4 regions of the Streptomyces sp. NBC_01450 genome follow, and region 4 is predicted to be linked to each of the others. Evidence: riboswitches for the same ligand, from Rfam matches in the RefSeq annotation. Region 4 holds a riboswitch; each other region holds the start of a gene.

Region 1 (2,194 bases), 2.5 Mb from region 4:
TGGAGGACATGCTCGTACGGCACACGGGGCAGAGTCCTGAACAGGTCTCCGCCGACATCGAGCGGGACAAGATCCTGGACGCACAGGCCGCGTTGGCGTACGGACTGGTGGACGGGATCATCCCCAGCCGCAAGACCTCGCGCACCGCGCCCGGTGCGAGGAACGCCACACCCGACGCGAGGTGATCCGCCGATGGTGCCCGAACTGCCCCCGCTGCCCGCGCTGACGCGTGCCGAGGCCGAGTTGATCGACCGTTACCTCGACGTGGTCGACCTTCTCGGCCGTATCAACCCGGCCAGGCCCGGAGACACCTACCGGGGGCTGCGCGCCGCCCAGGCGCTGGTCGCCAAGGCGGCGGAGCTGCGCGACGCCCTCGCACTGATGCATCAACGGGGCGAGAGCGAGGTGCACGCCCCGACGCTGGCACAGGCCCTGCGCGTCCTCGACGGTGAGCGGCGGGCGGCCCGCATCACCCTGCCACCCGACGCCGACAGTTGACGCATCCCCACCCGGGCCGCCGTCCGTGCCGAGTCAACAAGGCGTCTGGCCCGCGGTTCAAACGGACCAGATGGCGTACCCCCTGATGGAGTAATCACAGGTCCCTTCGGGGAACCGAAAAAGTTGCGCGACGGGTGTAGCCGCGAGGCGGAATGAGATGCTCCGGTGCTGGTACGAGCGTCGTCGGTGTCCTCAACATCGCCCGAACAGAGGGGTGTCCACCCGAACGGGTGAGTGGTGAGTAACCCCACAAATCGCCGGTTCCGCTCGGATATTCGGACCGTGATGCGTGAAGATCCCTTCCGACGACAAGCCCCCGCCACAGCGGCGGGGCGGTCCGGGCGGACGCCGAGTCCTGCCGCTGCCCGGATGACCGGTCGACAGAAGTGCATCGGCAGGAGTGGAGGACCCAGCACGACGGGTCGCCGGAGAGATCCGGGCGGTCCTTGGGGTGAAGCCGCGCAAGCGGCCGGGCTACTTCGCCAGCCCGAATCCGACAGGTCATCCTTCACAGGCGGCTGACGAAGGGTTGCGCATGACTGCGCTCAATCGTGTCCCGTCGCTGTGGACCCGGGCCGGTACGGCTTCGGCGCTCACCATCGCCGCCGTGGGCGGCAGCCTTGTGGTTCCTGGCGCCGCATCCGACGCCGAAGCGGCCACCCTGGCGACGAAGGCACTCCAGGTCGCGGCCTCCAAGAAGGGTTCCCCGTACCAGTTCGGCGCCGCCGGGCCACGCCGCTTCGACTGCTCCGGGCTCACGCTCTACTCGTTCAAGAAGGCGGGCAAGACGCTGCCTCGTACGGCCGCGGCGCAGTACAACAAGACGCACCACATCTCCGCGTCCCACCGCAAGGCCGGAGACCTGGTGTTCTTCCACTCGGGCCGGAACGTGTACCACGTCGGCATCTATGCCGGGAAGGGAAAGATCTGGCACTCCCCGAAGACCGGGGAGGTCGTGAAGCTGCAGAAGATCTGGACGAAGAGCGTCTGGTACGGCAGGGTCAGCTGACCCTGCCGAGGGGGTGCCGCAGGCCGGCACCCCCTCCGGGTCCCGCCCCAGGGCGTGAAACGTGGCTGGATCGGATACTCGTTCAGCATGGCTGAACCACCCCTCCCCGAGGAACGGCACGAGACGCCCCTCCAGCGCGCCGATCGCAACTTCGGCGAGCTGCTCCAGGAGCTGCGGGTCGCCCAGACCGGTGTGCAGATCCTCTTCGCGTTCCTGCTGACGCTGGCCTTCACCCCGCGCTTCCGGTCCCTCGACACCGTGCAGCGCACCACGTACGTCACCACGCTCCTGCTGGCCGTGGTCGCCGCCGCGCTGTTCATGGCTCCGGCCGCGCTGCACCGGTCGCTGTTCCGGCAGGGTGCGAAGGCGGCCATCGTGCGGGTCTCCTCCGTTCTGGCCAGGATCGGCATGGTTGTGCTCGTGCTGGCGCTGACGGGGTCGGTGCTGCTCGCCGTGGACGTGGCACTGGGACGGGCCGCCGGGATCGCCTCCGGCGCGGCCACCCTGCTCGTCTGTGTGGCGCTGTGGGGCGTCCTGCCCCGCCTGGTGCACCGTGCCGTCGTCAGGGCGGCAGCGGCTCCGAAAGAGCCACCACGCCGGGAAACGTGAGCGCGCGCCGAGCGGCCACGGCGCCCGGAACAGCGCCGGCGCGGGCATGAGCACCCCGGCGACCCCGGGGTACCCCCC
Region 2 (2,194 bases), 4.7 Mb from region 4:
TGCCGGGAGGCATGCTTGCGGCCATGGGTATACCCGCGGTCAGGGGTACGCCTGCGCCGGGGGACATCTCTCGGACGGGAGGCATCTCCGCCCCCATGGGCATCCCTGCGGCGAGGGGCATGCCTGCGCCGATGGACGTGTCCGGGCGGGGAGGCATGCCCGCGGTCAGGGGCGTGTTCGCGCCGGGGGACATCGTCCGGACGGGAGGCATGCCCGCCCCCATGGACATGTCGGTGGCCAGGGGTGTGCCCGCGCCGATGGACATGTCCGGGCCGAGTGAGGCCGGCTGCTGATGCCGCCACTCCTCGGCGGCCTGGTCCTGCGGGGCGGGCCAGGCCACCTCGGCCGGACGCGACTCGATCGCCGCGGGCCCCGGGTTCCACTGTGCGGCGTGCTTGGACACCACCTCACGGGCCAGCGCCAGTTTCCGCTGGATCTTCTCCTTGGACGTCTTCAACGAGGACTGCCCGGGCCCGGCGGGCAACGCGGGCAGCAGGGCCGCGGCGGCCTGCTGCACAGGCTGTGGCGCGGGCGGCAGCGCGGCGACGGCTCTGGCCGTCAACTCGGCCACGGGACCGGCGGCCGCCTCGGCGGCAGGTCCGGCGGTCAGCTCCAGGACGGGGCGGGCGGTCAACTCCCGCCCACCGTTGGTGACCCCGTCCTCCGGACGCCTCGCCGGGCTCGCGGGCCGCGCGGCCGGGGGGGCCGGCATCCGGTCGGCCGGCAGCCTGGCCGGCGCGGACGGACCCAGCCGTGTGCGCGCCGCGTCGAACCAGGTCTTGGTGATGTCGTCGAGGGCGGGGTCGCTGCGCCTACGCGCGGTTTCCGGCGCCGGGTTGCCGCGGCCTCGGCTCCCCGTGGTCATCGCGCGGGTCCCGTTGACGAACCCGACGGCGTTCTCGGCCTGGTCGTAGAGGGAGCTGATGCGCTGCTGCACCTCTTCGCGACTCGGACCGTCCGCGCCGTCGAGGGCCGCCGCGCGTGCGGAGTCGGGCATGCCAGGGAGGCTGGTGCCTCCAGGGCGCGGCGTTCGTTCCGGCGCCATGGGAGCCGTACTCCTTCCGTACTCCGCCTACCGAGTCGGCTGTCGGGTTCGGGCGCAAGATTCCGGAAGGCCAGCCCTACGGCCCTTGCCCGGTCGGGCGGTTGGGCCGATTCACCCCAAGGTCGGTTGGGTCCCCGGTTCCGGTTGCCACGGGGGCACCGGATTCGGCGGAGGTCGCGCGACCCGGCGAGGTTCGCCGGAGGGAGTCGTGCGTCCTGCCGCCAACTTAGCCAATTTGTGTGCCTGGTGTGAAGATTGCAGCTCGAACTGTCCGATATGTAATTGTGACCTTCGTCTACGTGTCCCCGGCGCGACCAGGATGTCGTACCACCGCCGTTCGCCCCATGGTCGCCGCGAGCGTGCCCAACCGGCGCCAGTCCAAGGGGGGTTGGGCCTCGGGCACACCAGGCCGCTCCTTGGGGACGCGGACGCGCAGGGCGCCGGGTTCGACACGGCAGTGAACCGGTACCGGCAGAACCAGGGCCTCACCGTCGATGCCGGCCTCGATCTCCGCGCGGTCGGCGTCGATGACCACCTCACGGGTGGTCAGGACCGCGAGCCCGTCCGGCGCGGGGTCCAGTACGAGCGCGGCGGCCTCGGCCGCGCTGTCCACCGTGACGCCGAGGACGCCCAGGAGCCCGGAGTCGAGCCGTTCGCGGCGGCCGAGGCCCGCCGGATCGTTGGTGCGGTACGGGTTGTTGCTCACCAGTACGGCCTGCGGGGCCTCGAGCGTCGTGTCGGCGGCGCGGGCGGTCAGTCGCGGCCCGCGCTGACGGGTGAGCAGGTCGGGCAGGAGGTCCAGGATGGTGCCGATCTTGTCGTCGCGGTACGCGGGGCTCTGGACGACCGCCGCGTACGCGCCGAAGGAGGCGTTGTTGACGAACGGATGCCCGCCGGCGAACCCCAGGTCCACGCGGAGTTCCACGCCGTCGGTGAGAGCGTCCAGGCAGGTCGCCGGGTCGTCGCGGTCGAGGCCGAGATCCATCGCGAAGTGATTACGGGTGCCGGCGGAGACCACCAGGAACGGCAGACCGTGCTCGGCGGCGACGGCCGCGACCAGCGCCTGGGTCCCGTCACCCCCGGCGACGCCCAGCAGGTCCGCGCCGTCCGCGACGGCGGCCCGGGCCAGCGCGGTGACGTCCTGGTGCT
Region 3 (2,194 bases), 1.9 Mb from region 4:
GGATCGAGATCCAGGTCACGGCAGACGAGCGCCATCAGCCGCTTGCTGTCGGCGGCGTCGTAGATCGAGAACGAGGAGGTGAAGCCGAGCTGCTTGCTCTCGCGGCGCAGGATCCGCACACACGCACTGTGGAAGGTCATCACCCACATCGCGTTCGCGCGCGGGCCGACCAGCTGCTCGACGCGCTCCTTCATCTCGCCGGCGGCCTTGTTCGTGAAGGTGATCGCGAGGATCTGGCCGGGGTGGACATGGCGCTCGCCCAGCAGATGGGCGATGCGGTGCGTGAGCACCCGCGTCTTGCCGGAGCCCGCGCCGGCCACGATGAGCAGCGGGGAGCCGGAGTGCACCACGGCCGCGCGCTGGTTCTCGTTCAGCCCGTCCAGCAGGGCCGCCGGGTCCACGGCGGGGCGGTGCGCGCCGTCGCGGTAGTACGTGTCCCGGCTCGCGGGCGCGTCGAAGCGGCCGCCGAACAGGTCGTCCGGAAGCGGCTCCGGCGCCGCGTCCTCGGGCGGCGGCGGGGGCTCTTCCTCGTGGGCCCCGGAAGGCTGGAGGTCCGCCAGAAAGCTGTCATCAAAGAGGCTGCTCATCGCTCTCCGAGTCTAGGCGGCCGCACTGACAACCCGCGGCCACCCCGGAAACCCGACCGGTTTTTCCACGACCGCACATGATCCCTTTCCCGTACGAAGGCGCCGTCACCGTTCAGGATCGATTCAATACGGTCAGCGACGATCAATGGCCCCGAGATCAAGGTCACGAAAATGTATCGGGCATATCGCACATCAAACTTCACAGAACGCTTATGAGTTGGCTAGCGTGCCGGGCAGGCCGCTCGACCCAACCGGCGAACATCGCCGGGCCGTGCGGCCTCCGCCGAGTCCGGTGCGCCCGCGTGGCAGCCGGAGCCGGGGACCCAACCGACCTTGGGGTGAATCGGTCCAACCGCCCTGCGGGGCAAGGACCGTAGGGCAAACCTTCCGGAAGCACCCGCCCGAACCCGACAGCTAACTCGGTAGGCGGATGACGGAAGGAGTCGCCACCCTTGGCGTCGCATCGCAAGTCGAGTCCTACGGGTACGCGCATAGCGGGTATACGGACCCCCGTCCTCGCCACGGCGGCCCTCACCTCCGTGGCCCTGCTCTCCCAGACGGCGAACGCCGCGCCCTCGGCCGATTCCAAGCCGAGCATTGAAGAGGTCGAGAAGAAGGTCGACGACCTCTACCACCAGGCGGAGACGGCGACCGAGAACTACAACGCGACCAGGGAGAAGACCGCCCAGCAGCGCAAGCGCGTCGCCTCCCTCCTCGACGACGTGGCCCAGCGCACCGAGAAGCTCAACACCGCGCGCGAGGAGTTGGGTTCGTTCGCCGCGGCGCAGTACCGCACCGGCGCCGCGGCTCCCGACACCGCGAGCCTCCTGCTGGCCGACAATCCGCAGGACTACTTCGACCAGACCCAGCTGATGGACCGTCTGACCACCCGCCAGAAGGCGGCCGTCGACGACTACGTCACCGAGCAGGCCGCCACCACCAAGAAGCGCACGGAGGCCTCCGAGAGCCTGCGGACGCTCACCACGACGCAGAGCGCGCTGAAGACGTCCAAGGCCGACGTCCAGCGCAAGCTCGCCGAGGCGCGCGACCTGCTCTCGAAGCTGACCGCCGAGGAGAAGACGCGGCTCGCCGCGATCGAGAAGAAGAAGCAGGAAGCGGCCGACCGCAAGGCGGCGGAGCTGGCCCAGCAGCAGGCCGCGGCGGAGAAGAAGGCCCAGGAGGCGGCCGCCCAGCAGCAGACCGGCTCCGGGACCACTGGCTCCACCGCCACCTCCGGGAGTTCGGCCACCGACTCCTCGTACACCGCCAAGGCCGACAAGGCCCTCGCCTTCGCCCGCACCCAGATCGGCAAGCCGTACGTCTGGGGCGCGACCGGGCCCGGCTCCTACGACTGCTCCGGCCTCACCCAGGCCGCCTGGAAGGCCGCCGGCGTCACCCTCCCGCGCGTCACCACCGACCAGGTGAACGCCGGCACAACGGTCTCCCTGACCGATGCCCGGCCCGGCGACCTGGTCTTCTTCTACGACGACGTCAGCCACGTCGGCATCTACATCGGCAACGGCATGATGATCCACGCCCCGAAGCCCGGCGCCTATGTCCGCGAGGAGTCGATCTACTACGGTGGCGCGTCGATCATCCACAGCGTG
Region 4 (2,194 bases):
GCCTCGGGAGTCCAGGATTTCCCGGGCTACGACGACGTCGATGGACGGCACGAGCATCTCCTTCTGGGATGTGACGCGGGTACGCGGAGCCTGTGATGGCTTCGCGACATGAGCCTAACCGCCCCGGGGGGATCGGCCAGCCGGTCGCCCACCCCTTGGGCAGAACTGAACGTACACATTGTTCCAGAACGGAACAAAAACGGGTACGAAAATCCGGGTGCGGGAATCCGGGAACGAAAAGCCCCGCTCCGATGCGTACGGGGGAACACGCACCGGAGCGGGGAGCCCGTGGGGACGGGGGTAGGACCTCACGAGGGTCTCCAGTGTGGAGACCCCTTCTATGCGGGACCTGTCATTCAGCTGAGGTGAAGCTGCTGACCCGGGTAGATGAAGTCAGCGTCGTCGATGATGTCCCTGTTCAGCTTGAACAGCCGCTGCCAGCCGCCCTTGACCTTCTTCTTCTCGGCGATCGAGCTGAGGCTGTCACCCTTGACGACCTTGTACTCGCCGTCACCCTTCTTGACCTTCTTGCCGGTCGGGGTGGAGACGGTCTTCTCGGCGGCCGGGCGGGACGCCGAACGGGAGGCGGCGGTGTCCGTCGACCGGGTGGTGGTGCTGGTGCTCGGCGAGCTGTTCGACGAGGAGCCGTTCGAGGACGACGAGGTCGACGGGGCGCTCGCACCACCGGTGTACGCGGCGCTCGACAGGCCCGTGCCACAGGTCGGCCAGGCGCCCTTGCCCTGCGCGGCGAGGACCTTCTCGCCGATGGTGATCTGCTGCGACCTGGAGGCCTGGTCGGCGGTCGCGGCGTACGCGGTGCCGCCGTACGCGGCCCAGGTGGAGGCGGAGAACTGCAGGCCGCCGTAGTAGCCGTTGCCGGTGTTGATGGACCAGTTGCCGCCGGACTCGCACTGGGCGACGGCGTCCCACTCGGAGGTGGTGGCGGCGGAGGCGTTGCCGGCCGCCATCAGCGGAGCGGCGATGGCGACACCGGTGACACCGGCGAGCGCGGCCACACGGGTGGCCTTGGACGAACGGCGGCGCTTGCCCTTGCTGGAAAACAGCATGAGGAGATCCCCTCACCGACGCCTGCGAGGTGAGCTGTCGGGTTCGGGCGGGTGAGTGCCCGGCCGCGCGCTGTGAGCGCACGGCTTCACCCCAAGCCGCTCCCGGTCAACTACCGGATGCGGCACTTACCTTGGGTCCCCCGCTCCTGCCTACGGCGCTTACGCGTCGACTGTTCCCGTACGGCCGTTGGCAGGATTCGGCGTTGCGACCGTCGGGGCCCGCTGTGGCGAGCGGTGATGACCGTAAGCAGTCGATCGGTTGAATTCCAAAGACGATCAGGGCCTTTGAGATCCATCTCTCACTCGCACCAAACCGGACATTACACAGCGAACCGTGACGCGAACTGCCCCTACTTTTCGCCCGATTCGACACCAACTGAAAGGCTCTGACCGGGGAGGATGAGGTCCGGGTCGACGCCGACCGTCTTCTTGTTCGCGTCGTAGAGCTCGGACCATCCGCCGTCCAGGTCAAGGGCGTCGGCGATGGTCCAGAGATTGTCTCCGGCGCGCACGACGTACGAGCCGTCGACGACATCACGGGAGGCGCCGGTGCCGCGCGAGGCGTGCCGCCCGGAGGGGTCGTCGGTACGGCCGTCCACGGCGCTGTCGGTGGTGTTCTCGTCCGCGGTGCCGCCACGGTGGCGCCCGGCGCCGGTCGTCGCGTTCTCGGACGCATCGGAAGAGCCGTCGTCCTGGCCGGAGTTGCCCGAGCTGTCGCCCTTCGTCGCTTCCGTGTCGGAGCTGTCCGTTCCCTGAGTGCCGCCGGTGTCGGCCTTCGTCGTGTTCTTGGTCGCCTTCGAGGACGAACCGGACGAAGACGATCCAGACGAAGACGAATGGGACCCCGAGCCGGACGAGGCGGACGAACTGGACGAACTGGACGAACCGGATGACTTCGACTCGCCGGACGAGTCGTTCGCCACGCCTGTGTCGACCAGGACGTCGCCCGAGTTCCTGCTCAGCCCGGAGAGCGGTCCACAGGTCGGCCAGGGGGTGACACCCTGGTCGTCGAGGAGCTGCTCGGCGATGGCTATCTGCTGCGAGCGGCTGGCCTCGTCGGCGCTCTGCGCGTAGTTGAGGCCGCCGTACTTCTCCCAGTCCGCCTGGCTGAGCTGGAGTCCGCCGTA

The links. A riboswitch is a leader RNA that binds a small molecule or an ion and turns the genes downstream of it on or off. The one in region 4 is predicted to bind cyclic di-AMP.
Region 1: it holds a riboswitch for cyclic di-AMP, as region 4 does, so the genes downstream of both, OG568_RS41100 (C40 family peptidase) here and OG568_RS30160 (transglycosylase family protein) in region 4, are expected to answer to the same signal.
Region 2: it holds a riboswitch for cyclic di-AMP, as region 4 does, so the genes downstream of both, OG568_RS09225 (C40 family peptidase) here and OG568_RS30160 (transglycosylase family protein) in region 4, are expected to answer to the same signal.
Region 3: it holds a riboswitch for cyclic di-AMP, as region 4 does, so the genes downstream of both, OG568_RS21450 (C40 family peptidase) here and OG568_RS30160 (transglycosylase family protein) in region 4, are expected to answer to the same signal.

The regions. Positions count from the first base shown of each region.
Region 1 is NZ_CP109480.1:9,231,395-9,233,588, reverse strand. Features, by position in the region: gene OG568_RS41110 (ATP-dependent Clp protease proteolytic subunit) at 1-185, shown strand, start outside; gene OG568_RS41105 (hypothetical protein) at 193-498, shown strand; cyclic di-AMP (ydaO/yuaA leader) riboswitch at 876-1,030, shown strand; gene OG568_RS41100 (C40 family peptidase) at 1,034-1,507, shown strand; gene OG568_RS41095 (DUF6328 family protein) at 1,595-2,116, shown strand.
Region 2 is NZ_CP109480.1:2,001,486-2,003,679, reverse strand. Features, by position in the region: gene OG568_RS09225 (C40 family peptidase) at 1-997, opposite strand, end outside; cyclic di-AMP (ydaO/yuaA leader) riboswitch at 1,054-1,225, opposite strand; gene OG568_RS09220 (diacylglycerol/lipid kinase family protein) at 1,341-2,194, opposite strand, start outside.
Region 3 is NZ_CP109480.1:4,824,112-4,826,305, forward strand. Features, by position in the region: gene pcrA (DNA helicase PcrA) at 1-587, opposite strand, end outside; cyclic di-AMP (ydaO/yuaA leader) riboswitch at 859-1,031, shown strand; gene OG568_RS21450 (C40 family peptidase) at 1,040-2,194, shown strand, end outside.
Region 4 is NZ_CP109480.1:6,746,595-6,748,788, reverse strand. Features, by position in the region: gene eno (phosphopyruvate hydratase) at 1-57, opposite strand, end outside; gene OG568_RS30160 (transglycosylase family protein) at 357-1,067, opposite strand; cyclic di-AMP (ydaO/yuaA leader) riboswitch at 1,072-1,235, opposite strand; gene OG568_RS30155 (transglycosylase family protein) at 1,418-2,194, opposite strand, start outside.